2 regions of the Rhizobium sp. YS-1r genome follow, and region 1 is predicted to be linked to the other one. Evidence: predicted binding sites of a transcription regulator. Region 1 holds the regulator's gene; the other holds the start of a gene.
What was found. The regulator LexA, encoded in region 1, represses DNA repair genes until DNA is damaged. The targets are predictions, from matches to a motif close to TGTTCNNNNTGTGTTCNG.
Positions count from the first base shown of each region.

Region 2: the regulator LexA is predicted to act here: its motif matches at 2,796-2,813, upstream of uvrA (excinuclease ABC subunit UvrA).

Region 1 covers NZ_JPYQ01000032.1:79,914-84,988, reverse strand. Annotated here, with positions in the region: gene eno (phosphopyruvate hydratase) at 1-716, opposite strand, end outside; gene kdsA (3-deoxy-8-phosphooctulonate synthase) at 836-1,684, opposite strand; gene JL39_RS20560 (VOC family protein) at 1,689-2,561, opposite strand; gene lexA (transcriptional repressor LexA) at 2,761-3,483, shown strand; gene JL39_RS20550 (ComEC/Rec2 family competence protein) at 3,464-5,075, opposite strand, start outside.
Region 2 covers NZ_JPYQ01000006.1:105,728-110,802, forward strand. Annotated here, with positions in the region: gene uvrA (excinuclease ABC subunit UvrA) at 1-2,675, opposite strand, end outside; gene JL39_RS04925 (single-stranded DNA-binding protein) at 2,925-3,467, shown strand; gene JL39_RS04930 (HPP family protein) at 3,534-4,706, opposite strand; gene JL39_RS04935 (MarC family protein) at 4,784-5,075, opposite strand, start outside.

The sequences.
Region 1 (5,075 bases):
GCCAGGCAGACGTCGTCGCCCGGCTTGTAGCCGGCCTTCTCGACCGACTTCATGATGAAATCGAGGGCTTCCGGGGCGCTCTTCAGGCCCGGAGCGAAACCGCCCTCGTCGCCGACATTGGTGTTATGCCCCTGGGCGGCGAGTTCCTTCTTGAGGACATGGAAGATTTCCGAACCCATGCGCACCGCGTCACGCAGCGTATCGGCGCCGACCGGCATGATCATGAATTCCTGGAAGTCGATCGGGTTGTCGGCATGGGCGCCGCCGTTGATGATGTTCATCATCGGAACGGGGAGGACATGCGCGTTCGGACCGCCCACGTAGCGGTAGAGCGGCAGGCCGGCGGATTCGGCGGCGGCCTTGGCGACGGCGAGCGACACACCGAGGATGGCATTGGCGCCGAGGCGCGACTTGTTCGGCGTGCCGTCGAGCGCGATCATCGTCTTGTCGATGTGGATCTGGCTTTCGGCATCGAAACCGCCGATCGCATCGAAGATCTCGGTGTTGACCGCCTCGACAGCCTTTTCGACGCCCTTGCCGCCGTAACGCTTGCCGCCGTCACGCAGTTCGACCGCCTCGTGCGCGCCGGTCGACGCGCCGGACGGAACAGCTGCACGGCCAAAAGAACCGTCTTCCAGATAGACATCCACTTCAACCGTCGGATTACCGCGGCTGTCGAGGATTTCACGGGCGATGATATCGGTGATGGCGGTCAAAAGACTCTCCCTGGGCTTGGACGTCAGATCTATATGGTTCGTGTCACTGACCATGTCCCATGGTCAGTGACACGAAAATTACAGTGCAGCCGCTTTTCGCGCTTTTTCAGGCGGGCGCTTCAGGCAGCCTTTGCGACCGCATCGAGGGCAAGCAGCTTTTCCAGAAGCCGTGGCATATCTTTGAGATGCACCATGTTCGGACCGTCAGACGGAGCATTGTCCGGGTCCTCGTGGGTCTCGATGAAGAGGCCGGCGACACCGACGGCAACGGCCGCCCGCGCCAGCGTCTCGACGAATTCCCGCTGGCCGCCGGTGGAGCCGCCCTGCCCGCCCGGCTGCTGGACCGAATGCGTCGCGTCGAAGACGACCGGAGCGCCCATCGCCGCCATAATCGGCAGCGAGCGCATGTCGGACACCAATGTGTTGTAACCGAAAGAGACGCCGCGTTCGCAGAGCAGCACGTTCGGATTGCCGCTCTGGGTGAACTTGGCCAACACGTTCTTCATGTCCCAGGGCGCCAGGAACTGGCCCTTCTTGACATTGATGACGCGGCCGGTTTTCGCCGCAGCGACAAGCAAGTCCGTCTGGCGGCAAAGGAAGGCCGGGATCTGCAGCACGTCCACGGTCTGGGCGACGATGGCGCACTGCTCTTCCGTGTGAATGTCGGTGAGAACCGGGAAGCCGAATTCCTTCTTCAGATCGGCGAAGATTTCCATGGCGCTTTCGAGCCCGATGCCGCGCCTGCCGGAAATCGACGTGCGGTTCGCCTTGTCGAAGGATGATTTGTAGACAAGCCCGATGCCGAGCTTGTCGCAAAGCTCCCTCAGCGCACCCGCCATCATGAAGGCGTGGTCGCGGCTTTCCATCTGGCACGGGCCGGCGATCAGCGACAGGCGGGCATCCTGTGCGAAGACGACCTTGCCGTGCCCTTCACCGACGGAGACGCGCGGATTGGCGGAAACTTCCATGAGACTATTCCTCGAAACCGAACAACACACCCTGGCCGGGCGCCGCCTGGACCAGCACACGGCCTTCCCGGCGGACGAATGCGACGTCATTAGCAGCAAGGATGATCTCTGTCACGGCAAGATCGGCAGTCTTGAAGATGATCGCCCGGCCGCGCAGACCTTCGGCATTCGGCAACGGCACAAGGGCGAATTCCGATTCGAGATCTTGATCCTGCATGACGCGGATGCGTGTGTTCGAAGCGACAAGCTCCACGGCCGCAGCTTCGATCCCGGCTTTCGCGAGCAGCACCTCTTCGAGCAGGGGCGCAAAATCGTCGGGCGATGCGGCCGAAAGAACGATCTCGCTCAAGCCGGTCACCGTATTGGAATGGCGTTCCAGTTCGCCTCGATCGGCCGGCAGCGGATTGATCCGCTGTGCAGAGAACAAGAAGAAATCCGGCGCATGCTCGTTTCCCGCAAAGGCCAGCCGGAAGCTTGCCTCAGTCTCGGAACCGTCCGGCATCTTCACGCCGCGGGAGAATTCCAGGATATCGCCCGCGGAAATCCCGCGCAGCCTGAAACGCGCGTGATCGGCTGCCGCATCGCCCGTGGCAACCGCGAGGGCCGAAAAGCCCTGCCTGTTACGCGCCTTGCGGAAGGCGAGATCCCGGGCGGTGAAGACATTGCCGCGCTTGGCCGCGGCTGCCGCCTGACGCCGGTTGGCGATCGCCAGCGGCTCCAGATAGGCCCCATCCGAGAAAAACACGCAGGCATTGGCCGTGCCGAAAGGATGAAAGGCCTCCGGCGCAACTGTAAATCCGAGTTCTGCCAGTCGCGAACGCGCGACGGCAAGGTCCGCCACCGGCAGAACGAGATGATCGATTAGTCTAGCATTCACGCGAGAGCCCCCAGAATCCGGAATCGCAGCACTACATTGGCAGCGGATCGGCTTCGAGCAAGTGGTGTCGAAAGAGATATGTTGCAGACATCCATGAAGAAAAATCATCATACTTCACGAAAATTTAGGGACTTGCGGAACACATATGGAACATATAGTGTATGTTCTTGATTTGTTTCCGACTCTCAAGGTGCCAAATATGCTCACGCGCAAACAGCAGGAATTGCTTCTGTTCATTCACGAACGCATGAAGGAATCCGGCGTGCCGCCCTCCTTCGACGAAATGAAGGACGCGCTCGACCTCGCGTCGAAGTCCGGCATCCACCGGCTGATCACCGCACTGGAGGAGCGCGGCTTCATCCGCCGCCTGCCGAACCGGGCACGTGCCCTTGAAGTCATCAAGCTGCCGGAAGCCTATCAGCCGAGCCTGCAGCCACGCCGCGGCTTCTCGCCGAGTGTTATCGAGGGCAGCCTCGGCAAGCCGCAGCCGGTCGCTGCCGCTCCGGCCAAGCCCGCAGCCAACGACGATCTCTCCAACGCCACCACGGTTCCCGTCATGGGCCGCATCGCCGCCGGCGTGCCCATCTCGGCGATCCAGAACAACACGCATGATATCGCAGTGCCCGCCGAGATGCTTGGTTCCGGCGAACATTACGCGCTGGAAGTCAAGGGTGATTCGATGATCGAGGCCGGCATCCTGGACGGCGACACGGTGATCATCCGCAACAGCAACACCGCCAATCCGGGAGACATCATCGTAGCGCTGGTGGACGAGGAGGAAGCGACGCTGAAGCGCTTCCGCCGCCGTGGCGCCTCGATCGCGCTGGAAGCCGCGAACCCGGCCTACGAAACCCGGATATTCCCGCCCGACCGGGTAAAGGTCCAGGGCAAGCTGGTCGGCCTCATCCGCCGTTACCATTGATCAATTGCCGAAGCTGTTCCGGGAGCGCCGAGGCGAACATCTTGTTCCGCCAGTCATAGTGGCGATGCCTGCTCCAGGGGCGGTCATGGCCGGCCATGGCGGGGCGAATAGTCCATTGCCGGATGTCGGCTGCGCCGTGCAGGGAAATTTCGAGCGCACCAGTCTTTCGCAAAGCATTGCCGTTGATCATCAATGCGCCGGAGCGGCAGTGATCGAAACGGGCGCGCGGCGCGATGATGATATGGGCGGCATCGCAGGCCGCACCGGCATAACGGCTGTCTTCGACGGAGGCTATGATGGTGCCCCCGGAAGTTTTCACCCCGCAGAAGACACGCGGCTCGCATACGAAATGACCGGCAGGCACCTGCCTGATGCGGGACCGCGCCGTCTCGATTTCGGCCTGCGTCAGCTCGCGGCGCTCCTCAGGCTTCCCATCGGGCGGTTTATCTCTTGCTGATGACACGTCCGGTTTTATGGGATCGCCCAGGAGAAGTGCCCGTTTCCACTGGCCGTAGATGAAATCGGGCGGGCGGGTGCGGTTGGTGGCAATGCCTTCCCTGCCTATCAGGGCAATCATCGTTCCGTCCTCGGAAACGAGAATATCCGGCAGGGGCTTCGATCGTTCGTGCCAGGAGAACAACAATGCGGCTGCAACGAGCGGAATGCCGACCAGCCGAAGCCTGCTTCTCAAAAGGGTCAGCAGAAGAAAACCGGCCGTGGAGACAGGCAGGAACCAGGGATGCTGACGGCCGATACCGGCGTCGCCGCCCCAGGCCGCCACATGTCTTGCTATGGAGATCACCGCTTCCAGGCCGAGACCCATGAGCTTCAGGAAGGGCGCATCGAGCCCGAACGGTACGAGCAGCATGCCGACCAGTCCGGCCGGCATGACCACGAAAGAAATGATCGGCATGGCGGCGAGGTTTGCCGCCAGACCGCCATAGGTCGCAATCCGATGGAAATGCTCGACCGAAAAGATCGCCGTCGACGTGCTGCCGATCAGGGTCGTGGCGAGAATGCCCGCAATGAATTTCCAGGAAGCCAGTACCGGCGTCACCACAGGGTGACGAATTTGCAGCGGTTCCGGATCGTGCTTTTTCGATCGATTTTTCCAGAGCGCATAACCGGCGACCAGCGCTGCGGTCGCCGCAAAGGACATCTGGAAGCTGGGCCCCAGGATTTCCGAGGGCGAAACGGCGATAATGATCAGGGCCGAAAGCGCCACATTGCGCAAGCTGATCGACGGCCGGTCGAAGAAGACTGCGACAAGCATGACCGCCATCATGATATACGCCCGCTCGGCTGAAACACCGAAGCCGGAAATCAGGTAATAGGCGGTCGCCATCAGGAGCGCGCCGGCGGCAGCGATCTTCTTCACCGGATAGGCCTGGGCAAACCCGGGAAAAAACGAAAGGACAGTGCGGACGCCGACGAAGAAGATGCCGGCGGCAAGCGCCATGTTCAGCCCGGAGATCGCGACGATATGGGCAAGTCCGGAAAGCCGGAGCGCCTCGGTGGTCTCCTTGGAAATAGCCCGGCGTTCGTCGGTCACGATCGCGGCTGCGAAGGCGCCCGCATCGCCCGGCACCGTT
Region 2 (5,075 bases), on a different contig from region 1:
AGCTTGGCGACGTCGTGGAAATGCAGGCCGGTCGTCGGCTCGTCGAGGATATAGAGCGTGCGACCGGTCGAGCGCTTCGACAGTTCCTTGGCTAGCTTGACGCGCTGCGCCTCGCCACCCGAAAGCGTATTGGCCTGCTGACCAACCTTGATATAGCCGAGGCCCACATCGAAGAGCGACTGCAGCTTGTCGCGCACCGCCGGCACCGCGGAGAAGAACTCGACGCCTTCTTCGACCGTCATGTCGAGCACGTCGGCGATCGACTTTCCCTTGAAGGTGACGTCGAGCGTTTCGCGGTTGTAGCGCTTGCCGTGGCAGACGTCGCAGGTGACATAGACGTCCGGCAGGAAGTGCATTTCGATCTTGATCACCCCGTCGCCCTGGCAGGCCTCGCACCGCCCACCCTTGACGTTGAACGAAAAACGGCCCGGTTGATAGCCGCGCGCTTTTGCTTCCGGCAGGCCCGCAAACCAGTCGCGGATCGGCGTGAAGGCGCCGGTATAGGTCGCCGGGTTGGAGCGCGGCGTCCGTCCGATCGGCGACTGGTCGATATCGATCACCTTGTCGATGAATTCGAAACCGTCGATCCGGTCGTGCTCGGCGGGAATCTCGCGGGCGCCCATGATGCGGCGTGCGGCCGCCTTGTAGAGTGTCTCGATCAGAAACGTGGACTTGCCGCCGCCCGAAACGCCGGTCACCGCCGTAAAGACGCCAAGCGGAATGGCGGCTGTAACATTCCTGAGATTGTTGCCGCGTGCGCCAAAAACCTTGATTTCCTTGCTCTTTTTTGGCTTTCTGCGCTCGGGCGGCACGGGCACGCCGAGCTCGCCGGAAAGATATTTGCCGGTCAGCGATTTTGGATTGGCCATGATCTCGGCCGGCGCCCCTTGAGCCACCACCGTACCGCCGTGGATGCCGGCGGCCGGGCCGATGTCGACCACATAATCCGCCGTCAGGATGGCATCCTCGTCATGCTCGACGACGATCACCGTGTTGCCGATATCCCTGAGGTGCTTCAGCGTGTCGAGAAGGCGCGCGTTGTCGCGCTGGTGCAGGCCGATCGACGGCTCGTCGAGCACGTAGAGCACGCCGGTCAGGCCCGAACCGATCTGCGAGGCAAGGCGGATGCGCTGGCTTTCGCCGCCGGACAATGTGCCGGAATTGCGCGACAAGCTCAGGTAATCGAGGCCGACATCGTTCAGGAAGCGCAGGCGCTCGCGAATTTCCTTGAGAATTCTCACCGCGATCTCGTTCTGCTTGGCGTTCAGGTGTTCCGGCAGCGCCTCGAACCAGTCGCGCGCCACCCTGATCGACATTTCGGTGACTTCGCCGATATGCAGCTTGTGGATCTTGACGGCGAGTGCTTCCGGCTTCAGGCGATAGCCGTTGCAGGCGGGGCAGGGAGCGGCGGACATGTAGCGCTCAATATCCTCACGCGCCCATGCGGAATCGGTTTCCTTCCAGCGGCGCTCGAGATTCGGCACGATGCCTTCGAAAGTCTTCACAGTCTTGTAAGAGCGGGCGCCGTCGGCATAATGGAATTCGATCTTCTCCTCGGTCCCGTGCAGGATCGCCCTTTGCGCCTCTTCCGAGAGCTCGTTCCAGCGGCTCGAAAGCTTGAACCCGAACGCCTTGCCCAAAGCTTCGAGCGTCTGGTTGTAATAGGGCGAGGTGGATTTCGCCCAGGGCGAGATCGCGCCGTCGCGTAGGGTCCGGGCGGGCTCCGGCACGATCAACGCCTCATCCACTTTCTGCTGCGAGCCGAGCCCGTCGCAGGTTGGGCAGGCGCCGAACGGATTGTTGAACGAGAAGAGGCGTGGCTCGATTTCCGGAATGGTGAAGCCGGAAACGGGGCAGGCGAATTTTTCCGAAAACAACACGCGCTCATGTGTCTCGTTGAGCGATTTGTTGGCCGAACCGCCTGCCGCCGTTTCCTCCGGCGGCAGCGGCTTGTCGGCGAATTCGGCGACCGCCAGGCCGTCGGCAAGCTTCAGCGAGGTTTCGAGGCTGTCGGCGAGGCGCGCACCGATATCGGAACGCACGACAAGCCGGTCCACCACCACATCGATATCGTGCTTGTATTTCTTGTCGAGCGCCGGAACATCGGCAATCTCGTAGAACTGGCCGTCGACCTTGACGCGCTGAAAGCCCTTCTTCATCAGATCGGCGAGTTCTTTCTTGTACTCGCCCTTTCGGCCGCGGATCATCGGCGCCAGAATATAAAGACGCGTGCCTTCCTCGAAGGCGAGGATGCGGTCGACCATCTGGCTGACGGTCTGGCTCTCGATCGGCAATCCCGTCGCCGGCGAATAGGGCACGCCGACGCGTGCGAAGAGCAGGCGCATATAGTCGTAGATCTCGGTGACCGTGCCGACCGTCGAACGGGGATTGCGCGAGGTCGTTTTCTGTTCGATCGAGATCGCCGGCGAAAGCCCGTCGATCTGGTCGACGTCCGGCTTCTGCATCATTTCCAAGAACTGGCGTGCGTAGGCCGAAAGGCTCTCGACATAGCGCCGCTGACCCTCGGCATAGATCGTGTCGAAGGCAAGCGAAGACTTGCCCGAGCCGGAAAGCCCGGTCATGACGATCAGCGAATTGCGCGGCAGGTCGAGATCGATGCCCTTCAAATTGTGCTCGCGCGCACCACGTATTGAAATGGTTTTGAGTTCACTCATCTTCATGCTCTCGGGAGGATCGAAGGTCCTTATGTAGTGATTGATCCGTCGCTGTCGAGACGGAAACTTGCTGCAATGCAGCGCCATTTCGAGTCGGTTGACAGCACTATAGGAATAAAATAGAACAAATAAAGAACAAATTTGCCTGTGGATTAAAAATCATCGGCGCCCAATGAGTGAGGCCGATGGGCTAAAGTGTCATGATTGGTTTTAAGTCCGCGGGATGCGGCAGAGACGAGGTGAAGAGTTATGGCTGGTAGCGTGAACAAGGTCATTCTGGTGGGGAATGTCGGGGCCGATCCGGAAATTCGCCGCACACAGGATGGCCGGCCGATCGCCAACCTGCGCATTGCGACCTCCGAGACCTGGCGCGACCGGAATTCCGGCGAGCGCCGGGAAAAGACCGAATGGCACAATGTCGTCGTCTTCAACGAAGGCCTCTGCAAGGTTGTCGAGCAGTATGTGAAGAAGGGCGCCAAGCTTTATATCGAAGGCCAGTTGCAGACCCGCAAATGGCAGGACCAGAGCGGCAACGACCGTTATACGACGGAAGTGGTGCTGCAGGGTTTCAATTCGACGCTCACCATGCTCGATGGTCGGGGTGAGGGCGGTGGCGATCGAGGTGGTTACGGTGGCGGCGGTAACAATCGCGTCGGGAACGACTACGGCGGCGGTGACTTCGGTGGTGGCGATGATTATGGCCGGCCGTCGGGCGGCCCGGCTCGTGGTGGCAGCCAGCAGCCGGCAGGCGGGAATTTCTCGCGCGATCTCGACGACGATATCCCGTTCTAGAATCGAGGATTTCCTCGACTTTCATCAACACCTGCAGGGATTGATGCCTGAGCGCTCTGTTTCATTTCAGGCGCTTAGACGCATATCGGCGTCTTGGGTTGCTCCGTCGGCGAGCATCGCCACCAGGACATCCGACTGTGATAATATCCCCACGAGTTTATTATTGCTCCGGGTGACCGGCAGGTAGTGCAGTCCTTCCTCGGCAAAGATGACGATGGCATCGGCAACGGGCGTGTCGGGACTAACGGTTCTGACGGGTGCAGTCATGATGTCCTTGATCGTGTCGCTGGGCGCGCTTTTGCCGGAAAGCACCAGGCGCAGGCGTTGGCCGAAGCCGATCCTGGGCCGTCCTTTGGTCCAGTTCGCCTTGTCGAGGAAATCGGTCTGCGTAACGATGCCGACGACCTCGGCTTTGTCATTGGTAACGGGCAGGGCCTTGAAATGATGGGCGCGCATCAGGTCATGCGCTTCCTTCAGCGAGTTGTCGGGCGCGACTGCGACGACGTCGCGGGACATGATGCTGGCACAATCGAGATGGACGGCGCGGCGGCGATAGGAGCGCAATTCCGTTCGCCGCAGGATGGTTTCGAGATCGTCGCGGTCGATATCGAGAAATTCGTCATATTCCTTCAGCACCTCGTCGAGGTCCTCTGACGTGAAGCCGATGCGCTGAACGGGAGCGGGATCGGCGGTGCCGTGATCAGTCGTGGGCGGCTTGATCGCGTGAGGGTAGGGGCGTCCCGTCAGGTTGTTGAAGATCAGGGCAAGCACGAGCAGGGCCAGCGAATTGCCTGCGACCGGCCAGAGGACAAAGCCGTATCCAAGTTCATGGATGGCCGGCCCGCCGAGTACGGCGGTAAGTGCGATCGCACCGCTCGGCGGATGCAGGCAGCGGAAGGTCATCATGAGAGCGATCGCGATACCGATCGCAGCCGCTGATGCTACGAACAGATCATTGATGAGCAAGGCGGCGGTCACGCCGACCAGCGCTGCAACAGTATTGCCGCAGAGGATCGACCAGGGCTGGGCGAGCGGGCTGGACGGCACGGCAAAGAGCAGGACGGCCGAGGCTCCCATCGGCGCAATCAGGGCCGGAAGCGATGCGTCGGCCCGCAAGGCCAGACCTCCGATCATCCCCGTGACCAGAATTCCCGTCAGAGCGCCGAGAGCGGCGCGCAGTCTTTCCCTCGTACTGATGGGGCTGGCTTCGGGCAGAAGCCGGCGTAGGGTGCGTTGCATGATGGACTTTCGATTCCGATTGATGGCATTCCGGTTGGCGAGCGCTTTTAGCAGAAAACGGCGCTTTGTCGCGGGCTCTATAGATGAAAAGCCGAACGCACGCCGTCCACGATGAACTGGACGGACAGGGCGGCGAGGATGACGCCCAGCAGGCGGGTGAGGATCGCCCGGCCGGTGACGCCAAGAAAACGGTCGAGACGTTCTGCGATCAGCAGGGTGACGTAGACCAGCAGCATGATCAAGCCGATGACACCGATCAGCAGGGCGCGGTCAAGTGGGCCGGGGAATGTTCCGGCAAGCAGCACGGTCGCGGAAATGGCGCCTGGCCCGGCGATCAGCGGCAGGGCGAGCGGAAAGACCGCGATATTG